DNA from 2 places in the Paraburkholderia sp. RL17-347-BIC-D genome. Region 2 is predicted to be linked to the other one. Evidence: riboswitches for the same ligand, from Rfam matches in the RefSeq annotation. Region 2 holds a riboswitch; the other holds the start of a gene.
The links. A riboswitch is a leader RNA that binds a small molecule or an ion and turns the genes downstream of it on or off. The one in region 2 is predicted to bind cobalamin.

Region 1 (15,783 bases), on a different contig from region 2:
TTCACATTCGGCAGCAGATTCGAGCCTTGCGTGCGGTCGCGATCCTCGATCGCGGCGACGATGCTCTGCACGTGTCCACGCAACACGGCCGGCTCGCCCATCACCGTGATATCGACTGGCTGACCGATGTCGATGCCACCCAGCTTGGTTTCCTCGAAATAGCCATCGACACGGAACGAATGCATGTCCACCACCGAAACCACCGCCCGCCCCGCCGCGACATATTCGCCAACGCGCGGCGCGCGGTCGTTCAGATAACCGTCGACCGGACTCGCGATCGTGGCGCGCTGCAAATTCAGCTTCGCCGTATCGATAGCCACATTCGCATCAGCGAGCGCGGCCTCGCCCTGTTCGACGCGCGAACGGCTTTCTTCCGACACCTCCGCCGCGACCAGGTTGCCGAGCTTGCGGTTACGCGCGTCTTCGCGGCGCGCCTGATCGAGCGTGGCGCGGCGTTGTTGCGCGGTGGCCTGCGCCTGGCGCAGCGCGAGCGTATAGCGGGCCTGATCGATCACGAACAGCACCTGGCCTTGCTTGACCTGCTGGTTGTCCACTACCTCGACCGACGAGATCAGCCCCGAGATGTCCGGTGCGACCTGGATCACGTCGGCGCGCACGTGTCCGTCGCGGGTCCAGGGCGCGAACATGTAGTAGCCGACCAGTTTCCACAGCACGAAGGCGGCGACGACGACGACGATCAAGGTCAGCAGAATTTGACCGACGGAGAACCAGGTTTTTTTCACGTTATTAGTCTGTGCGAAACGACAACGACAAGGCCCAGCACCAGCACATAGATGCCGAGATCGAAGATGGAGCGATGCCAGACGAAACGGTAAAAGCCGACGCGCGCGAGCACCGTGCGAATGGCCAGGTTGATCAGATACGCGACCAACATCAGCACGAGCACGGCCGGCACGAACACGCCGAAGATATCGATTTCACCGATCATCGCGGGAAGTGGAAAAGGGTGGAGAGGGCTGGAAAGTCGCGACGAGTTGGGCGCATCAGGCAGCGGCCTCCGGTTCGGGCGGCGTCGGTGTCGTCAGCGTGGCCGGAAACAGCGAAAGACGCAAGCCGACCAGCGCGTGCAGCGCTTCACGCAACCGGCGTGCCGAGGTTTGCGAGGTCGCGCTCGGCGCATCGGCGTTGGCGAGCCCTTGTGCCGTCACGCGCGCCACGGCGGCGTCGATCGACGACATCAGGCTGTCGGGCACCGGCTCGCGCTTGCGGCGATTGACGCAGCTTTCATAGTACTGACGCACGTCGTCGAGCACGTGATCGATCGCGGCGGGCGCTTCGCCGCCCAGCTTGTGGGTCAGGCGGCGCAGATCGAGTGCGTTGAAGGCGATGCGCAGATCCCGAAAGCTTTCGATCGACGGATGGCGATGGTCGTCGGTCGCGGCAAGGCGCGGGATCAACTGCATCAGGCGGTCGAGCATGCGCGCGGCGAGATTGCGCGGATCGTGGATCGGCCGCGTCGATGCCGTGAGCGCCACGTCGGCCCAGCTCGAACGCAGCAGACGGGCCGCCGCGAGTTCGGCGCCGAACGGCCGCGTCACGCGCGTCCACAGATACGCGTAAAGCAAGCCGGCGAGGCCCGCGAGATTGCTGTTCATGAACACCAGGAAGTTGGCGTCGTACGCGTCCTGAATGCTGATGAAGGTGGCCGTGTTCACCGCGACCAGCACCGTGGCCAGGTTGAACTGCGGGCGCGGGATCAGCGTGCCGACGAAGATGAACGGCGCGGCGAACATGATCACCAGCATGGGAAAGTCATGCACGTGCGGCAGCACGACGAACAGATAGACGCCCGCCGCCACCACGCTGATCGCGGTCGCCACGAAGAAGCGGAACACGAACGGCGCGGGTTCGTCGAGCGCGGCGAAGAAGCAGCACGCCACGGCCGCGAGCGTGACCGCGCTCGCGCCGTCGTTCCAGCCTGAGCTGATCCACAAACTGCACGCGAGAATCACGGCCGCCGCCGCCGAGCCGGTGGAGAACAGCATGATGCCGTGATCGTAGAAGCGCTCGGTGCCGCCCAGCCGCCAATGACGGAAGCGCGGGCGCCACGAGCCTTCTTCCCGCGTGATGATGATGCGCAGCGAGCGGCAGTCCTGCCAGACGTCGATCACCTGTTTCATGCGCCACAGTGCGTTCGAGAGCAGCGCGGCGTCCCAGCCCGCGAGTGCGGACGGCGGCGGCTGCATCGCCGCGATGCGCTCGCGCAGCGCGTCGGCGGTCGGGTCGGGGTGATCGCCTTCGCTCACGGTGGGCATCGGCTCATTGAACCATTTGATGACGTCGGCGAGCAGGCTTTCCAGACCCTCGGGCCACGTCTGCCGGCCGCTGTTGTAGAGCGCGATCAGCGGATCGGCGAGCGACGACATGATCGGCAGCAGCAACTGCATGCGTCCGCGCAGTTCATGCGTGCGCGCCAGCACGTCGGGCCGGGTGTGATCGTAGGCAAGCTGGCTCAGCAGCAATTCCAGACCATTGATGGTGGCCGCGATGCGCTGCCGGGCACCCGAAATCGCCGAGCCGGCAATCCGCCCGGAGAGCGTTTCGGTCGCATAGAAGGCGGCGTCGCGAAACCATGCGTCGGTTCGCTCGATGATGGTCGGCGCAAGCCGGCTCGGAAACAGCGCGCCGCCGACAATGCTCGCGCAAACGATGCCAAGCGTGATCTCTTCGGTACGGCTGACCGCGAGATCGAACACGCCGCCCGGATTGGTCACCGAGGGCAGCGCGATGATCGGCATCGTATAGCCGGCCAGCAGGAACACGTAGCTGCGCGCGGTGCGGTCGAACACCGCCAGATACAGGAGCGTGCCGGTCCAGAGCGCCACGATCACGCTGAATAGATACGGCGATTCGACGAAGGGCGGCACCAGCAGCACCGCGGCCGAGGCGCCGAGCATGGTGCCGAGCGCGCGATAAAGCGCCTTGGAACGCGTCGCGCCGACAAACGGGTTCGACACGATGTAGACGGTCGCCATCGCCCAATACGGCCGCGGTAGTTCGAGCGCGAGGCCGATGTAGAGCGCGATCATCGCCGCGGCAAACGTCTTGACGGAGAACAGCCAGTCGCGAAGGGAAGGGTAGACCATAAACCGTTACGCCGGATCGTTGGCGCTGTGTGGCGCGGCGGTGTCTGCTTTGCCTTTGTTCGCTTTGGTAGCTTTGCGGGGTTGGCTGGCGTGCTGCGTTGGTTTGACCGAGGCGCGTTGAACGCCTTCATCGCGGTCCGGATCGCCGCTGGGATCGCTGTTCTGATCGGCGCGTTCGCCGGCGTCGGCGGTGAACGCGGCCAGCACGCGCAAGGTCGCTTCGAGATCGCTGCGCGAGACGTCTTTCAACGCCAGCGCCCGCAACGTGACTAGTTCTTCTTCCATTTTCGCGGTGACGGCGCGGCCTTCTTCGGTGAGCACCACGGTTTTCGCGCGGCGGTCTTCGGGGTCTTCGTCGCGACGCATCAGACCTGCGGCGCACAGTTGATCGAGCAACCGCACCAGCGAGGGCCCTTCGATGCCGATGTGATCGGCGAGCGTGACCTGGCGCACCGCCGCGCCGAGGCGGCTGGCGGTCAGGAGCGGCGTGGCGCACGCCTCGGAGACATTGAAGGCCGCCAGCACGCCGTGACTCGTGCGCCGCCATTTTCGGGCGGCGACGACCAGCGTGCTGCTGACTGTCCGGCGCAAGGTATCGAGATTCGACATGGCCGGTATTGTATTTCCAAAAAATTCGTTAGCAAACTATTGAATTGGAATTTTTTGTGACGGCGCGATGTGGCCGCGTGCGTTGACAGGCGCCGGGGTTCGCCATGCAAACGTCGCTCAAGCCGCGAGTCCGAGCCTTACCGTACGCGCCAGATCATCGAGTTGAAAAGGCTTGCGCAAAATCGTGCAGCGCTTCACGGCCAGCCCGGAAATGTCCACGTCCGCATAACCCGTTGCGAGGATCACCGGCAAATCCTCGCGCATCTTGCGCGCCTCGGCGATCACGTCGATCCCGTTCATGCCGGGCATCGCGAAGTCCACCATCAGCAAGTCCGGGTTGTCGTCCTGCAAACGATTCAGGCCCGCGCGTCCGTCGGCGGCTTCGGTCACGGTGTAGCCGAGCATTCTCAGCGACTCGACCAGCATGGCGCGCACCTCGCCGTCGTCTTCGACCACCAGGACGCGCTTTTCGCCGACCACGTTCGCTTCCGCATCGGACGCCGCTTCGGCCTGCGGCGCCACGCGCTCGCGCAACGGCAGCCAGATCTCGACCGTGGTGCCCACGCCTTCCTCGCTGAACAGACGCGCCGTGCCGCCAGCTTGCCTCGCAATGCCGTAGACCTGACTCAAGCCGAGCCCGGTTCCCTTGCCGATTGGCTTGGTGGTGAAGAACGGATCGAAGACGCGCGACACCACATCGGCCGGCACACCCGAGCCGGAATCGGCGACTTCGACCACTACGTAGCGGCCTTCATCGAGTGTCTGATCGGGCGCCTCGCGCACCTTCACGCAAATGCCGAGCTGGCCGCCGCCCGGCATGGCATCGCGCGCGTTGATGGCGAGATTGAGAACGGCCAGTTCGAGCTGATTGGCGTCGGCCTGTGTCCACATCTCTTCGCCATCGAACTCGTTGGTATAGCGGATGCTTGAACCGAGCGACACCGTGATGATGTCGCGCATGCCTTGCAGCAACGCCACCACGTCCACCGCTTTCAGATCGAGGTTGCTGTTACGCGAGAAAGTGAGCAACTGTCCCGTCAGTTTTGCGCCGCGTTCGGTCGCGCGTTTGACGGTGGCGGCCATGCCGCGAAGGCGCTCGTCGCTGCTCACGCGGGCAATCAGCTCCGCATTGACCATGATGACGTTCAGCAGATTGTTGAAGTCGTGCGCGATGCCGCCGGTGAGTTGCCCGAGCGCTTCCATCTTCTGTGATTGCACCAGCACGGCCTGCACTTTGGCGCGCTCGTGAATTTCCATCATCAACCTGTTGTTGGCGGAGGCGAGTTCGTGAGTGCGTTCGGCGATGCGGCTTTCCAGCGAGTCGTTCAATTGCACCAGCGCCTCTTGCGCTTCGATCCGCTCGGCCAGATGGCGGCGCGATTCGTATTGCCGCGCGCGTGCCCGCAATGACGACGCTACCGCGCGCCGCAACGTTTCCGAATTCAGCGGGCGCTCGAGCACGACCACGTTGCCGAGCCGTTCGAGCACTTCCAGGCCACGTTCGGAACGATGTCCGAGGCGTGAGGCGGCGAGCAGAATGAACGGGAAATCGGACCATGCTGGCTGTTGTTCGAGCCAGGTGAAAAGCCGGATCGCATGGTTGCCCGCGAGCGCTTCTTCAGCGATCAACGCGGCGCCCGCACCGGCGTCCAGCGCCGCGGTGAGCGTGTCGGCATCGCGGCAGGCCACGCAAAGGCGCTTATCTTTGTGCAGCACTTCGGCAATCACATCGGCGTCGCGGCCAAACGGCGCCAGGATGAGGACGCGTTGCTCCATGACTTACTGCCCAGACGTGTCGATGACGCGGTTCGTCGCACCGAGCAGCGCGGTGCTGCCGCGATAAGCCGGCAGTCCGGAGAGCACACCCTCGAAGTCGCGCAGCGCCTCGCCCACTTCCACGCCGTTGCCGCCGAGCCGGAACTGGCGGATCGAACGCTCGTGGGCATTGGCGCGGCTCTTCACGGCCGTCACGGCGGTGAGCACTTCGCCGTGGTGTTCGAAATAGCGGAACAGCACGACCACGTCGCTCAGATAGCTTATGTCGATATCGTTCTGCACCTCGCCGATAATGCCGTGCTGTCCCAGCACGAGCATCGTGATGATGCCTTGCTGGTTCAGATAGCCGAGCAGTTCATGCATTTGCAGCAGCAGATAGCGCTCGCCGGGCATGGCCTGGAGATAGGCGTTCAGGCTGTCGATCGCGACGTACTTGACGTCTCTCTTCTCGACCGACTGGCGCACGTCGCTGGCGAATTCGCCGGGCGAGATTTCCGCCGGATCGATCTGGCGCAGCGTCAGCAGGCCGCTCTCCACGTGCGGCGCCAGATGCATGCCGAGCGTCGCGCAGCGGATCATCAGCGTGACGAGGGTCTCGTCGAACACGTAGTAGACGCAGCGCTCGCCGCGTTCGAGCGCCGCGACCAGGCACGACACCACCGTGGTGGTTTTGCCGACGCCCGACGGGCCGATCATCAGTGCATTGGTGCCGGGGATCAGACCGCCGCCGAGCAACGCGTCGAGTCCCGGTGTGCCGGTGCTGACCGGCTCGGTGTCGAACGTCGCGTGGTGTTCCGCCGCGACGAGGCGCGGATACACGTGGATGCCGCCGGTGTCGAGCGTGAAGTCGTGGTACCCCTCGCGGAATTTGATGCCGCGCATCTTGGCGATGCGCGCGCGCCGCCGGTTGCCGCCGTAGTCGTGCACGAGATTGTCGAGGCTGACCACGCCGTGCGCGATGCTGTGCAGCTGCACGTCGCCGGGATCGGCCGAATTGTCGTCGAGCAGCAGCACCGTGCATTCACGGGTGGCGAAATAGCGCTTGAGCGCGAGAATCTGCCGCCGGTAACGCAACGGGTTCTGCGACAGCAGACGCAACTCGGAAAGGCTGTCGAGCACGATGCGCGCGGGTTTGAGTTCGTCGACCTGCTGGATGACGTTGCGCACCGTCTCGCCGAGTTCGACCTCGGCCGGGTGCAGCACGGTCTGCTCGTACTGCGGGTCGAGACCCTCGTCCGACACCAGCTCGAGAATCCTGAAGCCGCCGATGTTCCAGCCGTGGCTTTCTGCTACCGAGATCAGTTCGGAGCGGGTTTCGGACAAGGTGATGTACAAGCCTCCCTGTCCTTCTTCGACACCCTTGAGTAAGAATTGCAAGGCCAGGGTAGTTTTACCTGTACCGGGCGCACCTTCCACGAGGTACATGCGGTGCGGCGTGAGACCGCCTCCCAGGATGTCGTCGATTCCTTCGATTCCCGAGGAAAGGCGGGCCGGCTTGGCGGCGGCTTGTCTGTTTGACATGGCGTAGCGTTTTGGCGTCGATGAGTGGCTGGTGGTTGTTCAGCCGGTACGGCGAGAACGCAATATCTGTGCCCATCGACGCGATCATCCAGCAGCGCGCTCCTTCACCAGTTGAATGAAGCGCGTGGCCGCGCTGTTATGCAACGCCGTCGGATAGGCGAGGTGCAGCGGCGCGCTGAGTTTCGAGGGGTTCGCGAGCGTGCAATACACCGTGCCCACCTGGTCGTAACGCTGCATGGAAGCGGGCACCAGCGTCACGCCCAGACCAGCCGCCACGAGGTTGATGCCCGACACCATGCGCGGCACTTCACGGGCAATGCGCGGGACGAAGCCGGCCTGCCGGCACGCGGCGAGGATATCGGCGTACATGCCGGGTGCGCCTGGGCGGCGGACCAGAATGAAGTCTTCGTGCGCCAGCGCTTTCAGCGACACTTGCGGCCGCTTCTTGCCCTTGAGCAACGGATGACCGACCGGCAACACCACGACCATCGGCTCGTCGAGCAGCAACTCGAACGCCACGCCTTCGCGCGCGTCGACCGGCTTGCGTAGAAACGCCGTCTGAATCTGGCCCGCGGCCAGACGCTCGATGATCTCCGCCGCGTTGAGTTCGGCAAGCTCGACGGCGACCTCGGGGCACACCGCGCGAAACGCGCGGATCGCCTCGGTCGTGAACGGATGAAAGGCCGCGGAACTCGTCAGCCCGATCGAAATCGTGCCGAGCTCGCCGCGTGCAATCCGGCTCGCCTTTTCGACCGACTGCTGCAGATTCTGCAGCAAGCGTTGCGCGTCTTCCGCAAAGGCCTGGCCGGCCGGCGTCAAGGTGACGCCACGCGGCATGCGCACGAACAGTTCGAAGCCGATCTCTTCTTCCAGCGTTCGAATCTGTTGCGAGAGCGGAGGCTGTTGCATGGCCAGCCGCTCTGCCGCGCGCGTGAATTGGCCTTCTTCGGCGACCGCCAGAAAGTAACGCAGATGCCGCAGCTCCATGGTGTTTCGTCTCCCGGACAGCGCTCGAAGGTCGGCTCGCTGCCATATCGAATAAATATGGTTTGTGCTTAAAACAGGTATTTTACATTTACCACGGCCGATCCTACGATCTCGTCCATCGCATAGGAAATGAACGCGAAATAAAACAAAACGTGGAGACGTCAATGAAAAAACAATGTGCGGTGGCCACCCTGGCCGTCATGAGTTGCGCCGGCGCGTATGCGCAAGCATCGGTCACCTTATACGGTGTGATCGACACCAACCTCGAATTTCTCAACCATGCCGGCGCCAGCGGCGGCTCGCTGGTCCGCGAGAATTCCGGCGGCTTGAGTAATTCGCGCTTCGGCTTTCGCGGCGCCGAAGATCTCGGCGGCGGCAACAAAGCGTTCTTCATTCTCGAAGCGGGCTTCAACGGCAACGACGGCACCAACGCGAGCGCCGGCGTGCTGTTCAACCGCACGGCCGCAGTGGGGCTTTCGAATGCCTACGGCGCACTGTCGGCGGGCTTGCAGTACACGGCGATGTACGACACGCTCATCAAATACGACCCGATGGTGTTCGGCCAGCAATACACGTGGATGCCGACCACCGGTTCCGTCGACGGCTTTTCGTTCAAGGCGCGCGTGAACAACTCGGTCAAATATGTCGGCCGCTTCGGTGGTTTGACGGCGACGGCGGATTACAGCTTCGGCGGCTCCGCGGATTCGTTTCAGAGCAGCGCGGCCTACGGCGGCGCGCTCGATTACGACATGGGCAGCTTTGCCGCCGCGGTGGCCTACGACTACCGCAACGGCGCGATCAACTCGACCGGCATGTGGACCAAGTCGCGCAACTGGAGCGCCTCGGCGCGCGAGCTGCTCGGCGACGTCACGCTGATGGGCGGCTATGAGCACTATTTGTTTAACCCGACCAAGGGCAAGTCGGTGTCGTCGGCATTGTGGTTCGGCGGCGTGCGCTATCTGATCGCGCCGGCTTTCCGCCTGACGGTCGCCGCGTACTACCAGAGCAACAAGGCGGACAACGTGTCGAACTCGTTGATGGGCGTGCTGGGCGCGGACTATATTCTGTCGAAGCGAACCGATGTGTACGCAACGGTCGCGTATGCCGCGTCCACGCACTACGCTAACGACCAGTACACACCCGTCGGTTTGACGAGCGACACCGCGTTTGGTCCGAACCAGACCGGCGTGACGCTCGGCATTCGCCATCGATTCTGAATACTCTGTTTTTCAACGACGGATTCGACGATGCGCCGCGTTCAAGACAGTACACGGCGATCAGGAGCAAGCTGCATGACTTTCAATCTTTCACGACGTATTGGGGTGCTGTGTGCGTCAACCGTCGCTGCCCTGCTAGCGACGCTCGCGCAACCCGCGCTCGCGGTCCATGCTTACGAGCCGCATCTGAAGCCGGTGGCGACGATCTCGGATACGCGCTTCACGCTCGACACGCCGCAAGGGCACGCGGAATTTCCGCTGTATCTGTCGAAGGATTGGAACGTCGCGCAGCCGCAAGTGTCGCGCGCGGTGATCGTGATTCATGGCAAGCTGCGCAACGCGGACGTGTACTTTCGCACCGCGCAGAATGCTCGCGATGCCGCGCACGCGGACCCCGACGCCACGCTGTTGATCGCGCCGCAATTCCTCGCCACGCTAGACACGCGCGTGCATGACGAACCGGCCGATCTGCTGCGCTGGACCGGCGACGCCTGGATGGGCGGCGAAGCGGCGCGCGCGCCGCTGCCGATCAGTTCCTACGAGGTGCTCGACGCGATCGTCGCGCGTCTTGCCGATCGCAAGCTGTTTCCCAATCTGCGGCACGTGGTGTTCGCCGGGCATTCGGGCGGCGGGCAAGTCGTGCAGCGCTACGCCGTCGCGGCGCGCAACATCGCCGCGCTGACCGGCGAGGGCATCGACGTGCGTTACGTGGTGGCGAGTCCGTCCACGTATGCCTATTTCGATGCGCAACGGCCCAACGCGCAAGGCATTGCCGCGCCGTTCGATGCCGCGCAATGTCCCGACTTCAATCAATGGAAATACGGCATGGACAACCGGCCGCCCTATCTCGACGACCGAACACCCGCGCAACTCGAAGCGACCTATGCGGCGCGCCGGATCGACTACCTCGTCGGCGGCGCGGATGACGATCCGCAGCAAAGCGCGCTCGACAGAACCTGCGCCGCCGAAGCGCAAGGGCCGCAACGCGTCGCGCGCGCCGAGGCGTACTACCGGTATATCCAGTCGCGTCATCCGGACGGTTTGAAGCAGCGCTTTCATATCGTGCCGGGCGTGGGGCACAACGGCGCGCGCATGCTGACGTCGGTGTGCGCGCTGGCGGCGATGTTCGACACTCCGGGATGCGAGCAATGAGCGAAGCGACCTTCAATCAACGCGACGGTACCGCGTCCGAAGCCGACACGTCGAACGGCCTGAGTCCGTCGATGGTGCGGCGCGCGATCTTCGCCTCCGTCCTCGGTAACGGCTTAGAGTGGTTCGACTTTCTGATCTACGGCTACTTCGCGAAGATCATCGCGCAAGTGTTCTTTCCCGGCGGCAGTGGATTCGTGTCGATCATGCTGACGCTCGCCACGTTCGCCGTCGGTTTCATCGTGCGGCCGATCGGCGGCATTCTGCTCGGCATCTACGCGGACCGCGCGGGGCGCCGCAAAGCGCTTTCGCTGCTGATCATTTCGATGGCGGCCAGCACGCTGCTGATGGGTCTCACGCCGGGCTATGCGCGCATTGGCATCGCGGCGCCGCTGCTGGTGGTGCTCGCGCGCCTGTTGCAAGGGCTCTCCGTGGGCGGACAGTTCGCGACGGCATCGGCGATGCTGGTCGAGTATGCGCCGCCGCACAAGAAGATGTTTTACGGCAGCTTCAATATGTCGGCGCAGGCGTTCGCGTTGCTGCTGTCGTCCGGGGTCGGCTATCTGCTGACCACGCAACTCACCCATGAGCAACTGGTGGCGTGGGGCTGGCGACTGCCGTTTCTGTTCGGCGCGTTGGCCGGGCCGTTTGGCTTCTACATCCGGCATCGCGTGGCCGAATCGCCGGAGTTCGAGCGGCTGCTCGATCACAAGGACAAACCGCCGCGCGTCACGATCCGCCAGTTCTTCCGCGACAACGGCGATGCGGCGATCTGCGCGATGGGCGTGATCATCATCGGGGCGGCGACCAATTATGTGTGGCACTCGTATCTGTCGGTGTATGTCGAACGGCAATTGCATTTGCCGCTCTCCACCGCGTTGCTCGGCGCGTTCGTGTCCGGCGTGTTGAATCTGTTTCTGTTTCCGCTGTCGGGCAAGCTCGCCGATCGTTATGACGCGTACCGGTTGTTCTATCCGATCGTGATCGCGTGGATGGTCTGCGTGTATCCGCTGTATCACTTCGTCGTGACGAATCCGACGCCGGGGCATCTGTTCATCGCGCAGATGATCGCCACGGTGTTCCTCGCCGCAATGTCCGGTGCGCATCCCGGCATGCTCGCAACATTGTTCCCGGTGCGCAGCCGTTCGGCGGGTGTGGCGCTCTCGTACAACATCGCGGTGACGCTGTTCGGCGGCATGGCACCGCTCACCATCACCGGCTTGACGCGCGTGACCGGCAGCAGTCTCACGCCCGCCTTCTACCTGATTTTTGCCGGCTTCGTGTCGCTCGCGATGGTGTACTTCACGCGCGCCGGACGCATGTCGGGCGGCGCGGCGGCGAGGCCCGCCACCCATTGATCAACCACGAGCCTATTGCATGACCCAGCCTTTCATCACAGACGACGAACGCGCGCCGAATGAGCATCCGGTCACGGTCGTCGCAAGCCGGCATCTGAGCGTCACGACGCAAGCCGGCAGCGGCACCGTGCCCGTGTTTTCGAACGGCGACTGGCTAGCGCCGACGCGCGAAGTCCAACGCGCCGTGATTCTGATTCATGGCCGCCTGCGCAACGGCGACACGTATTTCGAACTCGCGCAGCGTTCCTGCGCGCTCGCCGGCGGCAGTGCGGCCGATACGCTGCTGATCGTGCCGCAGTTTCTCGCGACGGCGGATGTCGAGGCGCACGAGGTGCCGCCGTCCACGTTGCATTGGGACTGGACGAGCTGGATGGGCGGGGAGAACGCGGAGGGTCCCGCGCCGATCAGTTCGTTCGATGTGCTCGACGCCATTCTGCATACGCTTGCTTCGCGCGAGCAGTTCGCGTCGCTTGCCGAGGTGGTGATCGCGGGGCACTCGGGCGGCGCACAAGTCGTGCAGCGCTATGCGGTGGTGGCGCGCGACGAGGCGCCGCTCGCGGCGCGCGGCATCGCGCTGCGCTACGTGGTCGCGAATTCTTCGTCATATGTGTACTTCGATGCGATGCGGCCGGTTGCGTCCGGCGAATTCGCGGCGTTCGATCGGGCGATGTGTCCGTCGTTCAATCGCTGGAAATATGGGCTCGAGGATTTGCCGGGCTATGCGGGCGACGCGGCTTCTGCCGCAGCGCTCGAAGCGCGTTACGCGCAGCGTGACGTCACCGTGCTGCTCGGCGGCGCGGATTGCGATCCGCAGCATCCGGCGCTCGACCGTTCATGCGCGGCGCTGGCGCAAGGGGAACACCGGCTCGGGCGCGGGCTGGCTTATGCGCGCTATATGACGTTGCGGCATCCGGAAGGATTGGCGAAGCACCGGACGTATGTGATCGATGGTGTCGGGCACGATGCCAAGGGGATTTTTGCTTCGGCGCAAGGACTGGCGGCTTTGTTTGCTACTGGGCTGTGAGTGCGCATGGGCACGAAGCGTGCTATCGCGCTAATACCTGTGAGTGACTTCAAGGACCGCGCCGACATGAACAGAACCCGATTACTTGTCACCTCGCTTGCCGCTGCATCGCTGGGCGTCTTGTTGACCGGCAGCGCATATGCCGACGATGCGCCTAGCCCGTGTACCTCGCTGAAACGGATCGTCGCGGCCACCCCTGGCGGGCTCGCTTCATTGACGCCGGACGACGGCAAGGGCGTCGCGCAACCTTATGGCGACGACGCGCAATGTTCGGCGAGCCGCGGTGCGTATCAATGCAACTGGACGCCGCATCACGACGCCGGTTCGAATGCAGACGCGCTGCAAGCTGTCGCGGCGGACATCGCATCGTGTCTGCCGGACGCCACGCACGATCAGAATTCGCCGGGACGTCAGCACTTTTATCTGGGTGCGAAGGGCAAGCGGACCGACATCACGCTGACGCCGACCGGTTCGAACAAGCTGCGTCTGGTGGTGTCGGGTAAGTAAACCGCCGCACGAAGGTGGCTAGCGTGAGGCCGGCCACCATGTCCAGCCGCGCGACGAGCGCCGCAACTCGATTATCGAAAGCGGCGCGATTTCAATGCGCGGAAACACGGCGGGCGATGCCCCTAGCGCATGCACGATCGCTGCCCGGAGCACCGGCGCATGGGTGACGGCGATCACGTCGCGCGCATGGTTGGGTGCACGATCCTTCGCGCCGTTTTGCGCGTCGAGCCATTCTCCTACCCGTTTCACGAGTTGACTGAACGACTCGCCGCCGTGCGGCGCGGCGTCGGGATCGCGCGCCCATGCGGCGAGGTCTTGCGGCGCTTCGGCAGCGAGGTCGGCCAACCGCCGCCCCTGCCATGCGCCGTAGTTCATATCCGCCAGACCGGCGTCGACCGATGCCGCGAGGCCCAGGGCGGCTGCCGTCTCGCGCGCGCAGACGGCCGGGCTGACGAAAGCGGCCGCGTCGTCCACTGTCGCGAGACGCGTGCGCGCCGCTTGGGCTTCGGCGAGGCCACGGGCGTCGAGCGGGTCGTCGGCAGGAAAACGGCCTGCGCGCTGGGCGGCGGTCGATGCGTGGCTGATCAGTAACAGCCGAGTGTCCATTCTGTTCATGTCCTGTGAAGCGGCGCCCCGAAGCCGAACGCGAGCGGGATGAAGCGTACGTTTTGCGTTGCCGGGTGCCGAAGTTTAGCGCGTAGAATAGCGGGACTGCGAAGCGCGGAAGCCGGTGAGAGCCCGGCGCGGTCGCGCCACTGTAATCGGCAGCACAAGCCGAAAGCCAGACCTGAGCTTCGCACCAATCCTCTGCAATGACTATCGGGGCGCGTTACCCCAGGAGATGTCCATCATGAACGACGCTGTTTTCGATCCCGCCAACCAGCCTGTTGCTCAACCCACGCCGATTCCGCTGCGCGAGTTGTTGCCCTGGGTCGTGTTCGGCGGTTTGCTGTTGTTGCTCGCTCTTTACTTCGTGGGTGCGGAACAGGGCGCCACCTCGCTGGTGCCGGGCATGTACGTGCATGAGTTCGTGCACGACGGCCGCCATCTGCTCGGCTTTCCCTGCCACTAACGGAGTCGACCATGGTTGGTAAATTGTTGGTACGCGGGATGCTTGCAGGCATCGCCGCGGGACTGCTCACGTTCGGCTTTGCCCGGGTGGTGGGCGAGCCGCAGGTGAATCAGGCGATTTCGTTCGAAGAAAAAGCCGACGCCGCGAAAGGCGAGGCCGCTGAACCCGAGATTGTGAGCCGCGATACGCAGCGGGGTATCGGCCTGTTGACTGGCGTGGTGACTTACGGCGCGGCATTCGGCGGGCTGTTCTCGCTGGTGTTCGCGTACGCCTATGGACGAGTGGGCGCATTGAGCCCGCGCGCGTTGTCCGCGTGGCTTGCGCTTGGCGCGTTCATTGCGCTGGCGGTCGTGCCGAATCTGAAGTATCCGGCGAACCCGCCTTCGGTCGGCGACCCTGAAACGATTGGGACGCGGACGGGTTTGTTCTTCCTGATGATTGCGATATCGCTGGCCGCGATGGTGTTTTCGCTCAAGGTGCGGCGCCGTGCGGCTATGAAGCTTGGCGCGTGGAACGGCTCGATTGTGGGGGCGGCGGTGTTCATCGTGATCATCGCCGCGGTGCAGTTGTCGATGCCCACGATCAACGAAGTGCCGGAGGCTTTCCCGGCGGTGCTGCTGTGGAAATTCCGCGTCGCGGCGCTGGGCATGCAGGCGATTATGTGGGCGACGATCGGGCTGCTGTTTGGGGCGCTGGTTGAGCGGAGTGCGTTTATGCGGGTGGGGGGAAGGTCGGCGGTGAAGTCGGTTTGATGCTTTGGATTTGGTGAGCGCAACAGGTTTGGTGGTTGCGCTCCGCGTCTTGCTCTCGCACTTCGCTCTCCGTGCTTTGCGCGCAGTGGTCAAGAAGGGTTCTGCGTCAAGGAGTTGGGGCGGTTGTGGGGTGGTTATCCACAGGCTTGCGAACAATTTCTGTTGATAACTTTGCGCGCGCGACACTGCGCCCAAATGAATACTTTCAACCAGATGGCGAGAGGATGCTGAACCGGCAGTTTGTCGTGGAGAGTACTTGACCACATTGCCGCCTAGCCGTGGCTCAACTGGACTTTCTTTCATCACGTCAGCAAGGGACGCGTTACACCCGGCACGCACTTGGATTGAAGTCCTTGAGCAGCGACCCACAGAAATGTCCGCGCGACAGCGCTAGTACCCGCAACCATATCGCGTGAACCTTCCGGGCGAATCCGGTTCCCCCTTTCTGTCTGCAAAGTCACTTGTCCCTGAGGACTATCCAGCTCCCTCAGCAACCCCCGTCGTATCTGCGCGTTCCAAGCATGGCTGCCTTGGCCCGCCTCGTGCGAGTTTTTTTCTGCGCTGACTGGACAGAATATCGCTGGGTGTGATTTCCGGGGCACTGCATGAACCTTTGGGACAACCTGGATTGCCCTTTCCGTAGTTGAAAAATTCGGCGTGGCGCACTTCACTCACCTAGCACAGAATCGTCCTCGCATACCTCA
Region 2 (15,783 bases):
CTGATTGCGATACACCAGCGGCGCGCCGAGCACGGCGGCGCCGCCGAGCATCGAGCAGACGCCGGGCACCACTTCGCTTTCGTAGCGCGCCGCAAGGCGATCGTGCAGATACATGTACGAGCCGTAGAAGAACGGATCGCCCTCGCAGATCACCGCGACGTCGCGGCCCGCATCGAGGTGAGCGGCGACGACTTCCGCGGCGGTGTCGTAGAAGTCGGCGATGATCGCTTCATACGAAAGCGGCGGTTCGAGCGCCTCCGTCGTGACGGGATACACCAGCGGCAGATGCTGTTGCGCGTCGTGCAAATGCGCCTCGATGATGCTGAACGCGTTGCCTTTCTTGCCCTTGGCGACGAAGTACGCGACCACCGGCGACGCCTTCAGCAAACGCAGCGCTTTCAGTGTGATGAGTTCCGGGTCGCCGGGGCCGACGCCGAGTCCGAACAAACGTCCTTGCGCCGTCATTTATTCGACCTCCGTGGCCAGCGCGTTCACCGCGGCTGCCGCCATCGCGCTGCCGCCGCGCCGGCCATGCACCACCACGTAGGGCACGCCGCGGCTGTCGTCCGCGAGCATGGCTTTGGATTCGGCCGCGCCGACAAAACCCACTGGAAAGCCGAGAATCAGCGCGGGTTTGGGCGCACCGGCGTCGAGCATATCGAGCAGATGAAAGAGGGCGGTCGGCGCATTGCCGATCACCACGACGCTGCCCGCCAGATGTGGCCGCCACAATTCGAGCGCCGCCGCCGAGCGTGTATTGCCGAGTTCGCGTGCGAGCGACGGCACGTCCGGATGCGCGAGCGTACAGATGACTTCGTTGTGCGCCGGCAGCCGCGCACGCGTGATGCCTTGCGCGACCATGCCGGCATCGCACAGGATCGGCGCGCCTTGCGCGAGCGCCGCGCGGCCCGCTGCGCCCGCGCCTGCGGACGATTGCAGATCGTCGATCACGTCGACCATGCCGCACGCGTGGATCACGCGCACCGCGAGTTTCTCGAGGTCGGCGGGAATGCGCGACAAGTCGGCCTCCGCGCGAATCGTCGCGAAGGATTGGCGATAGATCTCCTGACCGTCGCGAATGTAATCAAGCATCGGTGTCACTCCGGGCGAGGCGTTCGAGCATGTCGGCGGCCTGGCCGATCGTCAGTTGGCGCGCGACGCACTGGCCGAAACCGGGCTGGCCGTCGCGTCGATAAAGGTCATAGAGGCCGGGCGCGGCTCCGAGCAGCGTGTACGGTGCGCAATGCGCGGCGGCGCACGAGCGCGAGCAGCCGCTCAGATGCACGTCGACGTCCGCAGGCAGGCGGGCCGCGAGGCGCAGCGCGTCGGACTTGGTGTCGGCGAGGCCCTTCACGCAGCCGCTCGATCCGGCGCACGCGATCAGGCGCGTGATGGCTTGCGCGGAATCGCAGGCGAGACCGAGCGTGTTCAGACCGGACAGCACTGTCGGGACGGCGTGCGTGGCGATGTCGGGTAGCAGCACGCTTTGCCAGGGTGTTAGGCGAAGCGTGCCGTTGCCGTGCTGTTGCGAAAGTGTCGCGAGGCCGTTAAGGGTGTCGGCGTCGAGGCGTCCGAGCGACGGCTGGCCGCCGACGTGCCAGGTTTCGGCCACGCGTTGAGCGTGGGCGCCGAGGCGGAGGCTGGCGTCGGCCGGTGCAACGCGATGCCACTTGGCCAGCTTCGCGTTTTGCGTCAGTGGGAAGTCGAGATATCGCTGAGCGTGACGCAGTACAGCATTGACGGAATGCGCGGCTAGCAGATGGCGCATGCGCGTGGCGTCGGCGGAAGCGAGGTCGAGGAATGTGAGGAGCAGCGCGCGGACTAGTGCGGTGACTTGCGAAGGAAGTATCGCGGCTAATGCGCCTGTGCCGTCTGCGCGGGGCTTGTCCGGCGCGATGCGCTCGCTGTGTGCTAAAAAGCCAGCAGACTCGCTAACAGGCGGACAACCCGCCAACCCGAACACGAACCGCACGCCATCCGCCTCTTGCGATGCCGCCAGCCACACATCGTGCGGATGATCCACTCTCGCGAGCCGCTCGCCGCCGTCCAGCAGCAGCGCGAATTTCGGCGATAGCGCCGCGAAACGCGCTTCGCTTTGCAGCATCGTGAGCAACTCGGCGCTTAGCGGGCGCGTGTCGAACAGGGCGAACGGATCGCGTCCGGCAGCGGGGCTGATCATTACGTTGCGCACGTCGTCGGCTGCGGCTGCGGCGAGTGCGTCCGCAGCGTTCCCCGCGCCGGTCGCCGGCATCGGCCCGAGACCCGCATCGACCAAAGCCGCAATCAACGCCGCCTCGTCACCGCGCTTCACCCCACGCACCTGCACATTCGCCCGATTGGTCAGCTCGATCACCCCGGCCGCGTACCGTGCGCTGGCCTGCGCGACCGCCCGAGCCTGCGCCGCGCTCAATTCACCGCCGGGCAACTTGATCCGGCAAATCCCGCCGTCGCGCGCGGCGACGATGCGCAGCAGCCCCGGACACGCCGAGGGCCGCAGCGTGAGAGCCGCGTCGGATAAAACGGTGAAAGGCGAAGCTTGATTCAAGACGGACACCGGGTTTAGCGTCGCGCGACGGCCCGAGCAAGCCGCGAGGCGGGCATTGCTACGGCATCGGTACACCCCGCCCGATGTTGGCTGGCACGAACAGTCTCGCCGGCAGGTCTCCTGGCTGGCAGGTCGTGGTCCGCCGCGGCCTTCCCGGTCGAACCAGTGGCGTGGAGCGCAGGCGGACTCGCTGCATACAGTTGCGGGGGCAGCCACAGCGGCACTGTGTTCCCTCTTCGGCCCCGAAGGGCACCGGCGGCTGTATTATGCCTTTTTTCGAACAGCACAACGAGGCTGGACGCTTTGATCGGCGTGGCACAGCGCATTATTTGAAGACACAGAACGAGGATGGATGCATGCCGGCGTGGCTGACGGTGGTGGGCATAGGCGACGACGGCTTCGCCGGTTTGGGAAGGCCCGCGCGGCGTGCTTTGCTGGAAGCATCAGTGGTGTACGGCGGCGAACGCCATCTGGCGATGCTGCCCGCGCGCCTCACTGCGCGCCGTGCCGCGTGGCCGCGTCCGTTCGATCTCGCACCGCTGCTCGCCGAGCGCGGTGGCGCCGTGTGCGTGCTGGCGAGCGGCGACCCGATGCTGTTCGGCGTCGGCGCGACGCTCGCGCGGCAATTGCCGGCGGGGGAGTTGCGGGTGCTGCCCGCGCCCTCGTCGTTGTCGCTCGCGGCCGCGCGCCTCGGCTGGCCGTTGCAGGACATCGCGACGGTGTCGCTGGTGGGCCGGCCGTTGTCCACGCTGAACGCGCATCTGCACGACGGCGCGCGCGTGTTCGTGCTGAGCGCGGACGGCCGCACGCCCGCGGCGCTCGCAGAACTACTGAATGCACGCGGTTTCGGGGCGACACGCATGAGCGTGCTGGAACACCTGGGCGGCGAGTTGGAACGGCGCATCGACGGCCGCGCGGATCAGTGGTCCGCGGGCGAGGTGGCCGCGCTGAACCTGATCGCGCTCGACTGCCGTGCCACTGAAGGCGCGCCGCGTCTGCCGCTGACCTGCGGTTTGCCCGACGACGCCTTTCGCCACGACGGCCAGTTGACCAAGCGTGACGTGCGCGCGATCACGCTCGCGCGCCTCGCGCCGACGCCGGGCGAATTGCTGTGGGACGTGGGCGCGGGCAGCGGCTCGATCGGCATCGAATGGATGCGCGCGCATGCCACCTGCCGCGCGATCGCGATTGAAGGACACGCGGAGCGGCAACGCTTTATCGAACACAATCGCGATGCGCTGGGTGTGCCGGGCCTGCAACTCGTGGCGGGCCGCGCACCTGAAGCGCTGCAGGGGTTGCCGGTGCCGGACGCCGTGTTCATCGGCGGCGGCGTGACGGCGCCGGGCGTGCTGGAGGCTTGCTGGGCCAGTCTGCGCGAAGGCGGCCGGTTGGTCGCCAATGCGGTCACGTTGCAAGGCGAGGCGGCGTTGGCGGCATGGCGCGAGCGGCATGGCGGGACGTTGACGCGGATCGCGTTGGCGGATGCGCAACCGCTCGGCGGTTTCGATACGTGGCGGCAGGCGTTGCCGATTACGCTGTTGGAGGCGACGAAGCCGGTCGGGGGCGGGGACGTGAACGCCGCTGGAACCGCTAACGCGATTGACGCCGCGACTGCCGAGAGTTTCACGAACGCTACCAACGTTAAGACCGGCACGAACGCCAAGAACGACGCGAACGCCAAGAGTGCCACGAACGCCGTGAGCTCCACGAGTGTCACGAACGAAGCGAAAGCTACGAAAGGCACAAGCACCACCAACACCGACTTACCGCAAAAACCCTGATGCGCGAAGAAACGCCCGAACACCCCGCGCCGCTGCGTAGCGGCTACACGACCGGCAGTTGCGCCACCGCGACGTCGCTGGCGGCGGCGCGTCTGTTGCTCGCGGGTGTCGTCAGCGAGGTCGCCGAGATCGTGTTGCCGAAGGGCCAGCATGTGCCAATGCCGCTGGTGTTCTGCCGCCTGATCGACAACGGCAGCGGCGGCGCCGAAGCCGGCACCGTCAAGGACGCCGGCGACGATCCCGACGTCACGCACGGCGCGGTCGTCTTCGCTCGCGTGCGCCTCGTCGCCGAACCGGGCGTGATATTTCGCGCGGGGCCGGGCGTCGGCACGGTGACGCGCGCGGGATTGACGCTGCCGGTCGGCGAACCCGCCATCAACCCGGTGCCGCGCAGAATGATGACCGAGCATCTCGCCGAACTCGCAGCGGAGCATGCGTATGGCGGCGGCTTCGAAGTGACGATCGGCGTGGAAGGCGGCGAAGCGCTCGCGCTGAAAACGATGAACCCGCGCCTCGGCATTCTCGGCGGGTTGTCGATCCTCGGCACCACCGGTATCGTGCGGCCCTTCTCGTGCTCGGCGTATATCGCGTCGATCCATCAGGGCATCGACGTCGCGCGCGCGAACGGCTACACGCATCTCGCCGCCTGCACCGGCAACGCGAGCGAGGACGCAATGCGCGCGCATTACGGCCTGCCGGATATCGCATTGATCGAAATGGGCGACTTCGTCGGCGCGGTGCTCAAGCATATGAAGCGCGCGCCCGTCGAGCGCCTGAGCGTGTGCGGCGGCTTCGGCAAGCTCAGCAAGCTGGCGGCGGGGCATCTCGACCTGCATAGCCGCAATTCGAGCATCGACCTCGAACGGCTCGCGCAATGGGCCGCCGAACAGGGTGCCGACGACGCGCTTCAGGCTGCGATCCGTGCGGCCAACACAAGTCAGCAGGCGGTTGCGCTGGCGCGCGCGCAGCAGGTGCCGCTCGGCGATATCGTCTGCCGGCATGCGCTGGCGGTGGCGCGCGAGATCGTGCCGCCGCAGGTCAACGTCGAAATGTTCGCGATCGATCGCCAGGGCAAGCTGATCGGAGCCGCGCAATGAAGCGGATTCTGCTACTCGGCGGTACCGGCGACGCGCTGCGGATCGCGCGGCAACTCGGCGCTGAGCACGTGTATAGTCTCGCCGGCCTCGGCAAGGTGCCGGACGATCTGGCGTGCACGGTGCGCGTGGGCGGCTTCGGCGGCAGCGAAGGCATGGCACGCTACATCGAAAGCGAAGGCATTGGTCTCGTGATCGACGCGACACATCCCTATGCCGCGCAAATTAGCGCAAATGCGGCGCAGGCGAGCCGCGCCATGCGCGTGCCATATTGGGCGCTACGCCGCCCGGCCTGGCAGCCGCAAGCCGGCGACGACTGGCGCATGGTCGGCAACTGGAACGAGCTCACGGATGCGCTCGCGCCGTTCAGAAAGCCGCTCTTCACGCTCGGCCGCGAGCCGCTCGCGCATCTCGACGAGATTCCCCCGCATCAGTTCTGGATCGTGCGTTGTCTCGAAGCACACGCAGACACGCCGCGTGCGCGGATACTCGCGGCGCGCGGTCCGTTCACGCCCGAAGGCGAGCGCGCGTTGTTCGCGCTGCAAGCATTCGACGTGGTCGTCAGTAAAAACAGCGGCGGCAACGCAACCGAGGCGAAACTCGAAGTCGCGCGTGAACGCGGTTTGCCAGTCGTGATGCTGCGCCGTCCCGAGTTACCGGCGGCGGAGCGGGAATTCGAAAGCGTTTCAGGTCTGCTCGACGCGCTGCAAGCCGCAGCCTGAATCGTGCATGCATGCCATGCGGCCTCAACGAATCATGGAGTAGTGAATGACGGTGTTTTTTATCGGTGCGGGTCCCGGCGACCCGGAACTGATCACGGTAAAAGGGCAGCGCCTCGTGCGCAGCTGTCCGGTGATCCTGTACGCGGGTTCGCTCGTGCCGGCCGCGGTGCTCGAAGGTCACGCGGCGCAGCAGGTCGTCAACACCGCCGAGCTCGACCTCGATCAGATCATCGCGTTGCTCGCGGCCGCGCATGCCAAAGGCCAGGATGTGGCGCGCGTGCATTCCGGCGATCCGTCCTTGTACGGCGCGATCGGCGAACAGATCCGCAGACTGCGCGAACTGAAGATTCCCTACGAGATCGTGCCGGGTGTCACCGCTACGGCGGCAAGCGCGGCGGCGCTCGGTTGCGAACTCACGCTGCCCGACGTTTCGCAGACGCTGATCCTCACGCGCTTCGCAAGCAAAACCAGCATGCCCGAAGGCGAACAACTGGCCGACCTCGCCCGCCATCGCGCGACGATGGCGATTCACCTCGGCGTGCGGCACCTTGCACGCATCGTCGACGAATTGCGGCCGCATTACGGCGGCGCATGTCCGATCGCGGTGATCTATCGCGCGAGCTGGCCGGACGAGGAGAAGATCACCGGCACGCTCGACGACATCGTCAGCAAGGTGCAGTCGACATCCATCGAGCGGACCGCGTTGATTCTGGTCGGACAGGTGCTCGCCGCGGAAGGCTTCGCGGACTCGACGCTGTACGCGAAAGACTGAACCTGTCTACGTGAAAAAACCCATCCGCGCGACACGAAACAACGCACGGATGGGCGACCAACGCCAGATCAACGGCTGATCCTCTTAAGCCGTCAATGCATCCGGCTGCCTCGCCGCCAGCTTCGCACGCAATGCCTTGGCGGCCCGAACCATATTCGTCAGCGCCGCTTCCGTTTCCGGCCAGCCGCGCGTCTTCAGCCCGCAATCCGGATTGACCCACAGGCGTTCGGCCGGAATCACTTCGCACGCGCGTTCCAGCAGACGTTGCATGGCTTGCGCGTCCGGCACGCGCGGCGAGTGGATATCGTAGACACCCGGGCCGATTTCGTTCGGATACGCGAAGGCGCCGAAGCCGTCGAGCAGTTCCATCGCCGAGCGCGAGGTTTCGATGGTGATCACGTCGGCATCCATCGCGGCTATCGACGGCAGTATGTCGTTGAACTCCGAATAGCACATATGCGTATGAATCTGCGTTTGATCGGCGACGCCCGCTGCGGAAATGCGGAACACACGCGTGGCCCATTCCAGATAGGCGGCCCAATCGGCTCGACGCAACGGCAAGCCTTCGCGGAAAGCCGGTTCGTCGATCTGGATGATGCGAATGCCGGCCTTTTCCAGATCCACGACCTCGTCGCGGATCGCGAGCGCGAGTTGCAGTGCGGTGCTCGAGCGCGGCTGGTCGTCACGCACGAACGACCATTGCAGCATCGTCACCGGGCCGGTCAGCATGCCTTTCATCAGACGCTGCGTGAGCGATTGCGCGTAACGCGTGGTCTCGACCGTCATCGGTTCGGGACGGTAGACATCGCCGTAGATGATCGGCGGTTTCACGCAGCGCGAGCCGTAGCTCTGCACCCAGCCGTTTTCCGTGAACGCATAGCCCCACAACTGTTCGCCGAAATATTCGACCATGTCGTTGCGTTCGGCTTCGCCATGCACCAGCACGTCGAGACCTAACTCTTCCTGTTTGCGAACGGCGATCTCGATCTCGGCGCGCATGCGCTGCAGATAGTCGAGCGCGCGCAGTTCGCCGCGTTTGTAAGCGGCACGCGCCTGGCGGATCGCCGGCGTTTGCGGGAACGAGCCGATCGTGGTGGTCGGCAGGAGCGGCAGACCGAGCGCTTCGCGCTGCAGACGAATGCGTTCGGCAAACGGGCTTTGCCGGTCGGCCATCGCACTGCTCACCGCGGCCACGCGTTTTTGCACGAACGCGTTGACCACCGCGCTGGAGTGGCGGCGCGCTTCGAGCGCGCGGTCAGTGGCGGCGAGCGTCGCTTCGGCTGCCGCGGGATCGCGCAAGGCGAGGGCGAGCGTGGCGACTTCGTCGAGTTTCTCGGTGGCGAAGGCGAGCCAGGATTTCAGATCGGCGTCGAGTTTCTTTTCCGCGTCGAGCGAGACCGGCACATGCAGCAACGAGCACGACGACGAAACCCACAGCCGTTCGCCAAATTCCGCATGCAATGCCTGCAACGATTCGACGATCTCGCCGAGATCCGCGCGCCAGATATTGCGGCCATCGATCACACCGGCCGACAACACCGCGTGCGCGGGCAAGGCCGCGCGCCACGCGTCGAGTTGCTGCGGGGCGCGCACCAGGTCGAGATGCACGCCGGCGACCGGCAGCGCGGCCACACGCGGCGCGTGCTCCGCGGCGCTTTCGAAGTACGTGGCCAGCAGCACTTTCACACCCGACGTGCCGAGCACGTCATAGGCGGCGGAAAACGCGTCGAGCCATTCAGCGGGCAGATCGACGCACAAGGCCGGCTCGTCCAACTGCACCCATTCGATGCCGCGCTGCTTGAGCTTGTCCAGCAGACGGCTGTAGCGGATCACGAGCTTCGGCAGCAACGACAAACGGTCGAAACCGGCGACATGGCTCTTCGACAGCCACAGGTAAGTGATCGGCCCGATCAGCACCGGCTTGACCGGCAGATTCAGCGCGAGCGCTTCATCGATCTCCTCGAACAGCCACTCGACGCCGCCGTCGAAACTCGTCTGCGGGCCCAGTTCGGGGACGAGGTAGTGGTAGTTCGTGTCGAACCATTTGGTCATTTCCATCGCCGGTTGCGCGGCGTTGCCGCGCGCGAGCTCGTAGTACTGCGCGAGCGACAGCGCCTTCGGATCGAAGCCGAACCGCTGCGGCAATGCGCCGAGCAGCGCGCTCAGATTGAGCATCTGGTCGTAGTAGGCGAAGTCGCCGACGGTGACGAAATCCAGCCTGGCATCCTGCTGCAATTGCCAATGACGGGCGCGCAGTTCGCGCGCGACGCCACGCAGATACTGTTCGTCGGATTCGCCGCGCCAGAACGATTCCTGCGCGAATTTCAGTTCGCGCTGCGCGCCGATGCGGGGAAAGCCGGGAATATGCGTGCGGGCCATGTGAAGTCCTGTTGTACGTTGTGTGAATTGGCGCCCAGTGTGAAAGTCACGCTATGATTCATCAAGCGACATGTTTTCACCAATGTATGAGCCAGATTCATATCCAACCTGATTCGTTTAACGCGGAGCCATCCCATGCTTGAGCTTCGCCACTTGCGTTCGCTGATTGCCATTGCCGATTCGGGCAAGCTGGTGGCGGCCGCCGAGCGCGTGCATCTGAGCCAGTCGGCGCTGTCACATCAGATTCGCGATATCGAGGCGCACTACGAGGTGTCGCTGTTCGAGCGCACCAAACAGGGCTTGCGCTTTACCGCCGCCGGCGAGCGGCTGCTGGCGCTCGGCCGCGAGACGATCGCGGCGGTGAGTGCGGCGGAGCGCGATCTCGTGCGTCTGAAGGGCGACACGCGCGGCGAGTTGCGCATCGTGCTGGAATGCCACACCTGCTTCGACTGGCTGATGCCGGTGATGGACGAGTTCCGCCGGCGCTGGCCGGAAGTCGAAGTGGATCTGGTCGCCGGCTTCCACGCTGACCCGTTGCGCTTGCTGAGCGACGGCAAGGCCGATGTGGTGATCGGCTCGAAACCGGCCACGCGGCGCAGCCTGCATATCGCGCCGCTATTCCGCTTCGAGATCCTGGTGGTGATGGCCAACGAGCATCGGCTGCGCAACAAGCGTCGCGTGGTGTCGGACGATCTGCGCGACGAGACGTTGATTACCTATCCGGTGCCCGAGGCGCGCATCGATCTGATTCGCCAGGTGCTGGAGCCGGCCGGTATCAAACTCGAACGACGCACGGCGGAGCTGACCATCGCCATCATGCAACTGGTAGCGAGCCGCCGCGGGATCGCGGCGCTGCCGAACTGGGGCGTGAAAAATTACGTCGACCACGATTACGTGCTGGCCAAACGCGTGGGCACACAGGGACTGTGGAGCGAGCTGTACGCGGTGGCCGCGAAAGGCTTCGCGAGCCGGCCTTATTTCGATGATTTCGTCACGATCGTGCGCGATACCTGCGCGGCGCAACTCGACGGCATCGAGTTGCTAACGGCGGAAGGCCAGCCGGCCTGACGGCCGCCCGGTTACTTCAGCGGTACATCACGAACCCGATTTCAGCTGCGCCCACAAGCGGCCTTCCAGACGCTTGATCTGCGCGGGCAAGGGCTTGAGCAGAAACAACGTTTTCAGCACGGGCTCAGGCGGATACACGGTCGGGTCGTTGAGAATTTCCGGCCGCACGAATTTGCGCGCGGCGGCATCCGCGTTCGGATAGAACACGGTGTTGGTAATGTCGGCGTGCACTTCGGGGCGCTCGATATAGTTGATCCAGTCGAGCGCCGCTTCGGGGTGCGGCGCATCTTTCGGGATCGCCATCATGTCGAACCAGACCGGCGCGCCGCCTTGCGGAATGAAGTACTTGACCTCGTAACTCTTGCCGGCTTCGCGCGCGCGATGGCTCGCCATCGAAACATCGCCCGACCAGCTCAGTGCGAAGCAGACGTCGTCGCCGGCCAGGTCGTTGATGTAGCTCGTCGCGTTGAACTGCGTGATATACGGGCGAATCCTTTTCAGCGCGTCGTACGCGGCCTGATAGTCGGCGGGATTCTCGCTGTTCGGGTCGCGGCCGAGATAGTGCAGCGTGACCGCGAACACATCGGACGGCGCATCGAGCACAGAGACGCCGCAACTCTTCAGCTTGCTCAGGTACTCGGGCTTGAACAGGATGTCCCAGTTATCGAGCGGCAGCTCGCTGCCGAGAATCTTTTTCACGCGGGTGACGTTGTAGCCGAGCCCCGTTGTGCCCCACGCCCACGGCACCGCGTACTGATTGCCGGGGTCCGCGTCGGCGACGAGCTTCAGCAGGTTGCGGTCGAGGTTCGTCAGATTCGGCAGCTTCGATTTGTCGAGCTTCTGATAGATGCCGGCTTCGATCTGCTTCGCGAGAAAGTTCGAGGTCGGCACCACGACGTCATAGCCGGTGGATCCGGTCAGCAGTTTGGCCTGCAGGGTTTCGTCGCCGTCGTACACGTCGTAACGCACATGAATGCCCGACTCTTTCTCGAAGTTCGGCACGGTGTCTTTCGCGATGTAGTCCGCCCAGTTGTACAGGTTGAGCTGTTTTTCGTCGGCGTGCGAGGCGGCGCTGAATGCACCGAGCAGCAAGGCGGCCAGAAGCGGTTTCATCGTGGTGCGGGGCATGGTGGGTCATCTCATCCGGAAAGGGTTCAACGGGGCGAGGGCGCGCCTATTGACGCGCGAGGCGTTGCAGCTTCTGATTGCGCATCAGGCACAGCATGTCCGCGGCGAGATGCGCCGCGGCGAGCGCGGTCACGTCGCTGTGGTCGTACGGCGGCGACACTTCCACCACGTCCGCGCCGATCAGATTCACGGCGCCCAGGGCGCGCACGATCTCCAGCGCCTGCGCCGAACTCAGGCCACCTGCCACCGGTGTACCCGTGCCGGGCGCGAAGGCGGGATCGAGACAGTCGATGTCGAAGGTGAGGTAAGTGGGCGCACTGCCGACGACGGACAGCACTTCGTCGATCGTCGCTTGCGTGCCGTTGCGATGGACCCACGGCGCGTCGAGAATGCGCACGCCCATGAAGTCGTCGTTCCAGGTGCGAATGCCGATCTGCACCGAACGCGCGGGATCGATCAGCCCTTCGCGGATCGCTTTGTAGAACATCGTGCCGTGGTTCAGCGAATCGGGGTTGTCGTCCGGCCAGGTGTCGCAATGCGCATCGAAATGGATCAGGCTCAGCGGCTTGCCGTATTTCTCGGCGTGCGCGACCAGCAGCGGATACGTGATGTAGTGGTCGCCGCCGAACGTCAGCATGCGCGTGCCGGTGGCGAGAATGCCGCGGGCGTGCGCGATGATCGCGTCGCGAATGCCCAACGGGTTGTGCGCGTCGAACCAGCAGTCGCCGTAGTCGACCACGTTCAAATGGTCGAAAGGATCGACGCCCCACGGAAATGCGCCGAGTTCCGCCAGTTGTACGGAGGCGGCGCGCACGCCCGCCGGACCGAAGCGCGTGCCGGGGCGGAAGGTCGTGGCGAGATCGAGCGGAATGCCCGACACGGCCACGTCCACGCCGCTGAGGTCGCGCGAGTAGGGGCGGCGCATGAAGGACAGCACGCCCGCGTAGGTTGGAGCGGCAGGCTGGCCGCCGTCCTGGCCGGGGCTTTTCAGATACGGGTGCGGCGCGTTCAGATTCAAGGTCATGCGGAGTAATCCAATCGGTTTTATGGGGTGCCCATCACACCAATATTTTTCATATCTGCAGAACCGCAATTACGAGGGATGGGCAACTGGGTCTATGATTGCGGGGAAAAATTCCGCCGAAAAGCGAAGAATCTTGCTGGAAGTATCGAAATATCTAATATCTGACCCTGACCGAACGATGCGCAGACTTCCGCCCTTGCAAGCCTTGCTCGCCTTCGACGCCGCCGCGCGGCTCGGCAGCTTCACGCGCGCCGCGCAGGAACTGGCGCTGACGCAATCGGCGATCAGCCATCAGATCCAGCAACTCGAGGAGTGGACCGGGCAGCCGCTGTTTCGCCGGATCGGCCGCGGCGTGGCGCTGACGGCCGCCGGCACGCTGTACGCGCAAACCGTGGCGACGGCGCTCGCCACGCTTGCCGACGGGCGCGATCGCATCGAGCCGTACGGCAATCCGGATTCGGTGATTCTGGTGTGCGCGCCACAATTCGCTTCAGGCTGGCTGATGCCGCGCATGGGCGCGTTCGCCGAGGCCTTGCCCAATCTGGAGCTCTGGCTCGTGACCGGCGAGGAAGTCAACGAGATCGATCGTGTGGATGTCGACCTGGTGGTGTCGGCGAAGGCGATCCGTACGCCCGAAGTCGTGTGCGAGCCGTTGCTCGAAGAAGCGGCCGTGGCGATCTGCGGACCGATGACGGCGCGCCGTCTGCGCGACGCGCCGTTTCCCGGGGTGCTGACGCAGGCGCCGTTGCTGGTTCACGAGGCGCATCCCGAATGGGCGCCGTGGCTGCCCGAACTGAAGCGCGGCGGCTTGCGCACACGCCGGGCGATGACGGTCAGCGATCCACGTTTTCTCGTAGCCGCTGCGGAACAGGAAGCGGGCATCGCGATGGTGTCGCGACTCGACGCGGGCGACGCGCTGACAAGCGGCCGCGTCGAAGTCCTGCCGCAAGTGCCGGGCTTCGCGCTCGCGCCGCTCTTTTTGATGCGCTCCGCGCAGCCGGCGCGCTCGGCCGCGGTGGATGCGGTTCATGCGTGGATGATGGCGCAATGCCGCGCCGGAGCTTGACCGAACGGGCTGCCGACCCGAACGGGAATGAGTGTGAAACATCACATGGCACGCGCCGCCTAAAATTTCGCAAGCTCTGCACCGTCTTGCGGCAGCGACGCCGCTATCCTAGCGCCATGATGAAGCCCAGCACCGAACGTGACTACCGCCGACGGATCGCCCGCGTGGTCGAGGCGATTCTGCTCGAACCCGGCGCGCACCACACGCTGGAGAGCCTCGCCGCGGTGGCGCATCTGTCGCCGTTTCATTTTCATCGCGTCTACCGCGCGCTGACGGGCGAAAGCGTCGTGGAGACCGTGCAACGCCTGCGGCTTGCGCAAGCGGCGCAACGGTTGACCGATGCCGCCGCGTCGGTCACCACGGTCGCGCACGATGCCGGCTACAACAGCCCGCAGGCTTTCGCGCGGGCGTTTCGCGGCTTCACCGGTGTTTCGCCGAGCGAGTTCAAGGCGCGCCAGAAACGTCTGGCGGCGCCATGCACGGGCAGGTCGGCGGACGCACCGCTCGCCGCGTCACGGAGCAACGTCCCGGTTCCGGCGTTGCCTGCCGTCGAACTCACGGAGATCGCGCCGTTCGACGTGCTCAGTCTTCGGCATGACGGGCCGGTCGCGACCATCGGCCAGACCTTTCGCTCGCTCATGACGATGCTGCATTGCGACGAAAACGCGGCGATGGATCAGCGCGTGGGCATCTGCGTGCGCGATCCCGCGGTAAAGGACAGCTTCAGCTATCGCGCGGCGATTCTCACGGGGCCGCATGCCGTGGCCGTCGAGATGGACGACGCCGTCGAACCCTTGCGGCTCGAAGGCGGACTGTATGCGGTGCATCGGCTGATCGGCCCGTATGCGCTGATCTCACCGACCTTTCGCGCACTTTACGGCGGCTGGCTGCCGCAAAGCGGCTTTCTGCGCGACCGGCGTCCCGCGCTCGAGTTGTATCGCAGTCCACTGGTCGCCGGTTTGCAGCAGACGTGCGTGACCGACCTGATGATTCCAATCCGCAAGGACTGACCATGTTTCGTGTGAGTTGTGCCGTCATCGCCAGGCTGGCGTGTGCGGCGGCGTTGTGCTGGGCGGGTGCCGCGTCGGCGGATCAGGTCGACTTGCATGTGGGCGAGACCACGCGGGTGTTTCATCCCGCCGTAGCCCGCAATTGGCGCGGGGCGAAGACCGAGGCGCTGGTGACGCGCATCTGGTATCCGGTCGATACGTCGGTGCCGCAGACGCCGCGCGAGATCGGCGCGCCCGGTCATCCGATCTTTCGCGGCCACGCCGCCGCCGACGATGCGCCGCTCTCCACCGCGCGCACAAGCTACCCGTTGCTGGTGCTCTCGCACGGCACGGGCGGCACCGCGGACAGTCTCGACTGGCTGGCCGCGGCGCTCGCCGCGCAAGGCTATATCGTGGCGGGCGCCAATCATCCGGGTAACACCGCGGCGGCGCCGCTGACCCGCGACGGCTTCATGCTCTGGTGGGAGCGCGCCACCGACGCGAGCGAAGTGCTCGACGGCGTGCTCGCCGATCCGATGCTCGGCCGGCATGTGGACCGCGAGCGGATCGGCGCGGTGGGGTTCTCGCTGGGCGGTTACACGGTGCTCGAACTGGCGGGCGCGCGGACCAATCTGCAGGCGTTCGAGCGCTTCTGCACGTCACCCCAGGCCGACGCCATCTGCCATCCACCAGAGGCGGCGCGGATCAGCGACGCATCGGGCGCGGCGCCCTTGACGCTCGACGATCTTTCGCCGGAAACCAAGGCGTCGCGCGCACGGTCCGGCGCATCGTATCGCGATCCACGCGTTAAAGCCGTGTTCGCCATTGCGCCCGCGCTCGGTGAAGCCTTCGACAGCGCCACGTTCGCCGACGTGACGATTCCAGTCTCGCTGCTCGCGGGCGAGGCCGACGTCACCGCGCCCGTGGCCACCAACATTCACCGCATCGCGGGCTTGATGCCCAAAGCGCATGTCGAGATGGTGCCGGGCGCGTCGCACTACACATTCTTGGATACGTGTCTCGCCGATGTGGTCGCGCATCTCGCGGGCATCTGCGAGGACGGGCCGGGCGTCGATCGTGATGCGGTGCATGCGCTGGCTGCTGATCGGGCGATCCGCTTTTTCGCGGCGACGTTGCCCGCGCGCTGACGCTAGCAACAGCGCCGCCGCGCTATCGAACCGAGCGTGGCAGCGCGCAGTGCGGCGCCGTGCTCAC

Region 1: another riboswitch for cobalamin. It lies ahead of P0D96_RS25630 (CbtB domain-containing protein); the one in region 2 lies ahead of cobG (precorrin-3B synthase).

What each region holds. Positions count from the first base shown of each region.
Region 1 covers NZ_JARESS010000020.1:149,911-165,693, forward strand. The annotation lists gene P0D96_RS25565 (efflux RND transporter periplasmic adaptor subunit) at 1-743, opposite strand, end outside; gene P0D96_RS25570 (DUF1656 domain-containing protein) at 740-949, opposite strand; gene P0D96_RS25575 (FUSC family protein) at 1,005-3,107, opposite strand; gene P0D96_RS25580 (MarR family winged helix-turn-helix transcriptional regulator) at 3,114-3,716, opposite strand; gene P0D96_RS25585 (response regulator) at 3,834-5,492, opposite strand; gene P0D96_RS25590 (ATPase domain-containing protein) at 5,496-7,013, opposite strand; gene P0D96_RS25595 (LysR family transcriptional regulator) at 7,098-8,000, opposite strand; gene P0D96_RS25600 (porin) at 8,165-9,217, shown strand; gene P0D96_RS25605 (alpha/beta hydrolase) at 9,293-10,369, shown strand; gene P0D96_RS25610 (MFS transporter) at 10,366-11,724, shown strand; gene P0D96_RS25615 (alpha/beta hydrolase) at 11,744-12,748, shown strand; gene P0D96_RS25620 (hypothetical protein) at 12,815-13,255, shown strand; gene P0D96_RS25625 (histidine phosphatase family protein) at 13,274-13,861, opposite strand; adenosylcobalamin (AdoCbl) riboswitch at 13,950-14,103, shown strand; gene P0D96_RS25630 (CbtB domain-containing protein) at 14,106-14,327, shown strand; gene P0D96_RS25635 (CbtA family protein) at 14,339-15,079, shown strand.
Region 2 covers NZ_JARESS010000011.1:94,014-109,796, forward strand. The annotation lists gene P0D96_RS17125 (precorrin-2 C(20)-methyltransferase) at 1-465, opposite strand, end outside; gene P0D96_RS17130 (precorrin-8X methylmutase) at 466-1,092, opposite strand; gene cobG (precorrin-3B synthase) at 1,085-2,554, opposite strand; cobalamin riboswitch at 2,639-2,817, opposite strand; gene cbiE (precorrin-6y C5,15-methyltransferase (decarboxylating) subunit CbiE) at 2,902-4,326, shown strand; gene P0D96_RS17145 (cobalt-precorrin-5B (C(1))-methyltransferase) at 4,326-5,423, shown strand; gene P0D96_RS17150 (cobalt-precorrin-6A reductase) at 5,420-6,142, shown strand; gene cobM (precorrin-4 C(11)-methyltransferase) at 6,189-6,914, shown strand; gene metE (5-methyltetrahydropteroyltriglutamate--homocysteine S-methyltransferase) at 6,999-9,293, opposite strand; gene P0D96_RS17165 (LysR family transcriptional regulator) at 9,429-10,361, shown strand; gene P0D96_RS17170 (polyamine ABC transporter substrate-binding protein) at 10,389-11,474, opposite strand; gene speB (agmatinase) at 11,536-12,513, opposite strand; gene P0D96_RS17180 (LysR substrate-binding domain-containing protein) at 12,692-13,579, shown strand; gene P0D96_RS17185 (AraC family transcriptional regulator) at 13,696-14,589, shown strand; gene P0D96_RS17190 (alpha/beta hydrolase family protein) at 14,592-15,716, shown strand.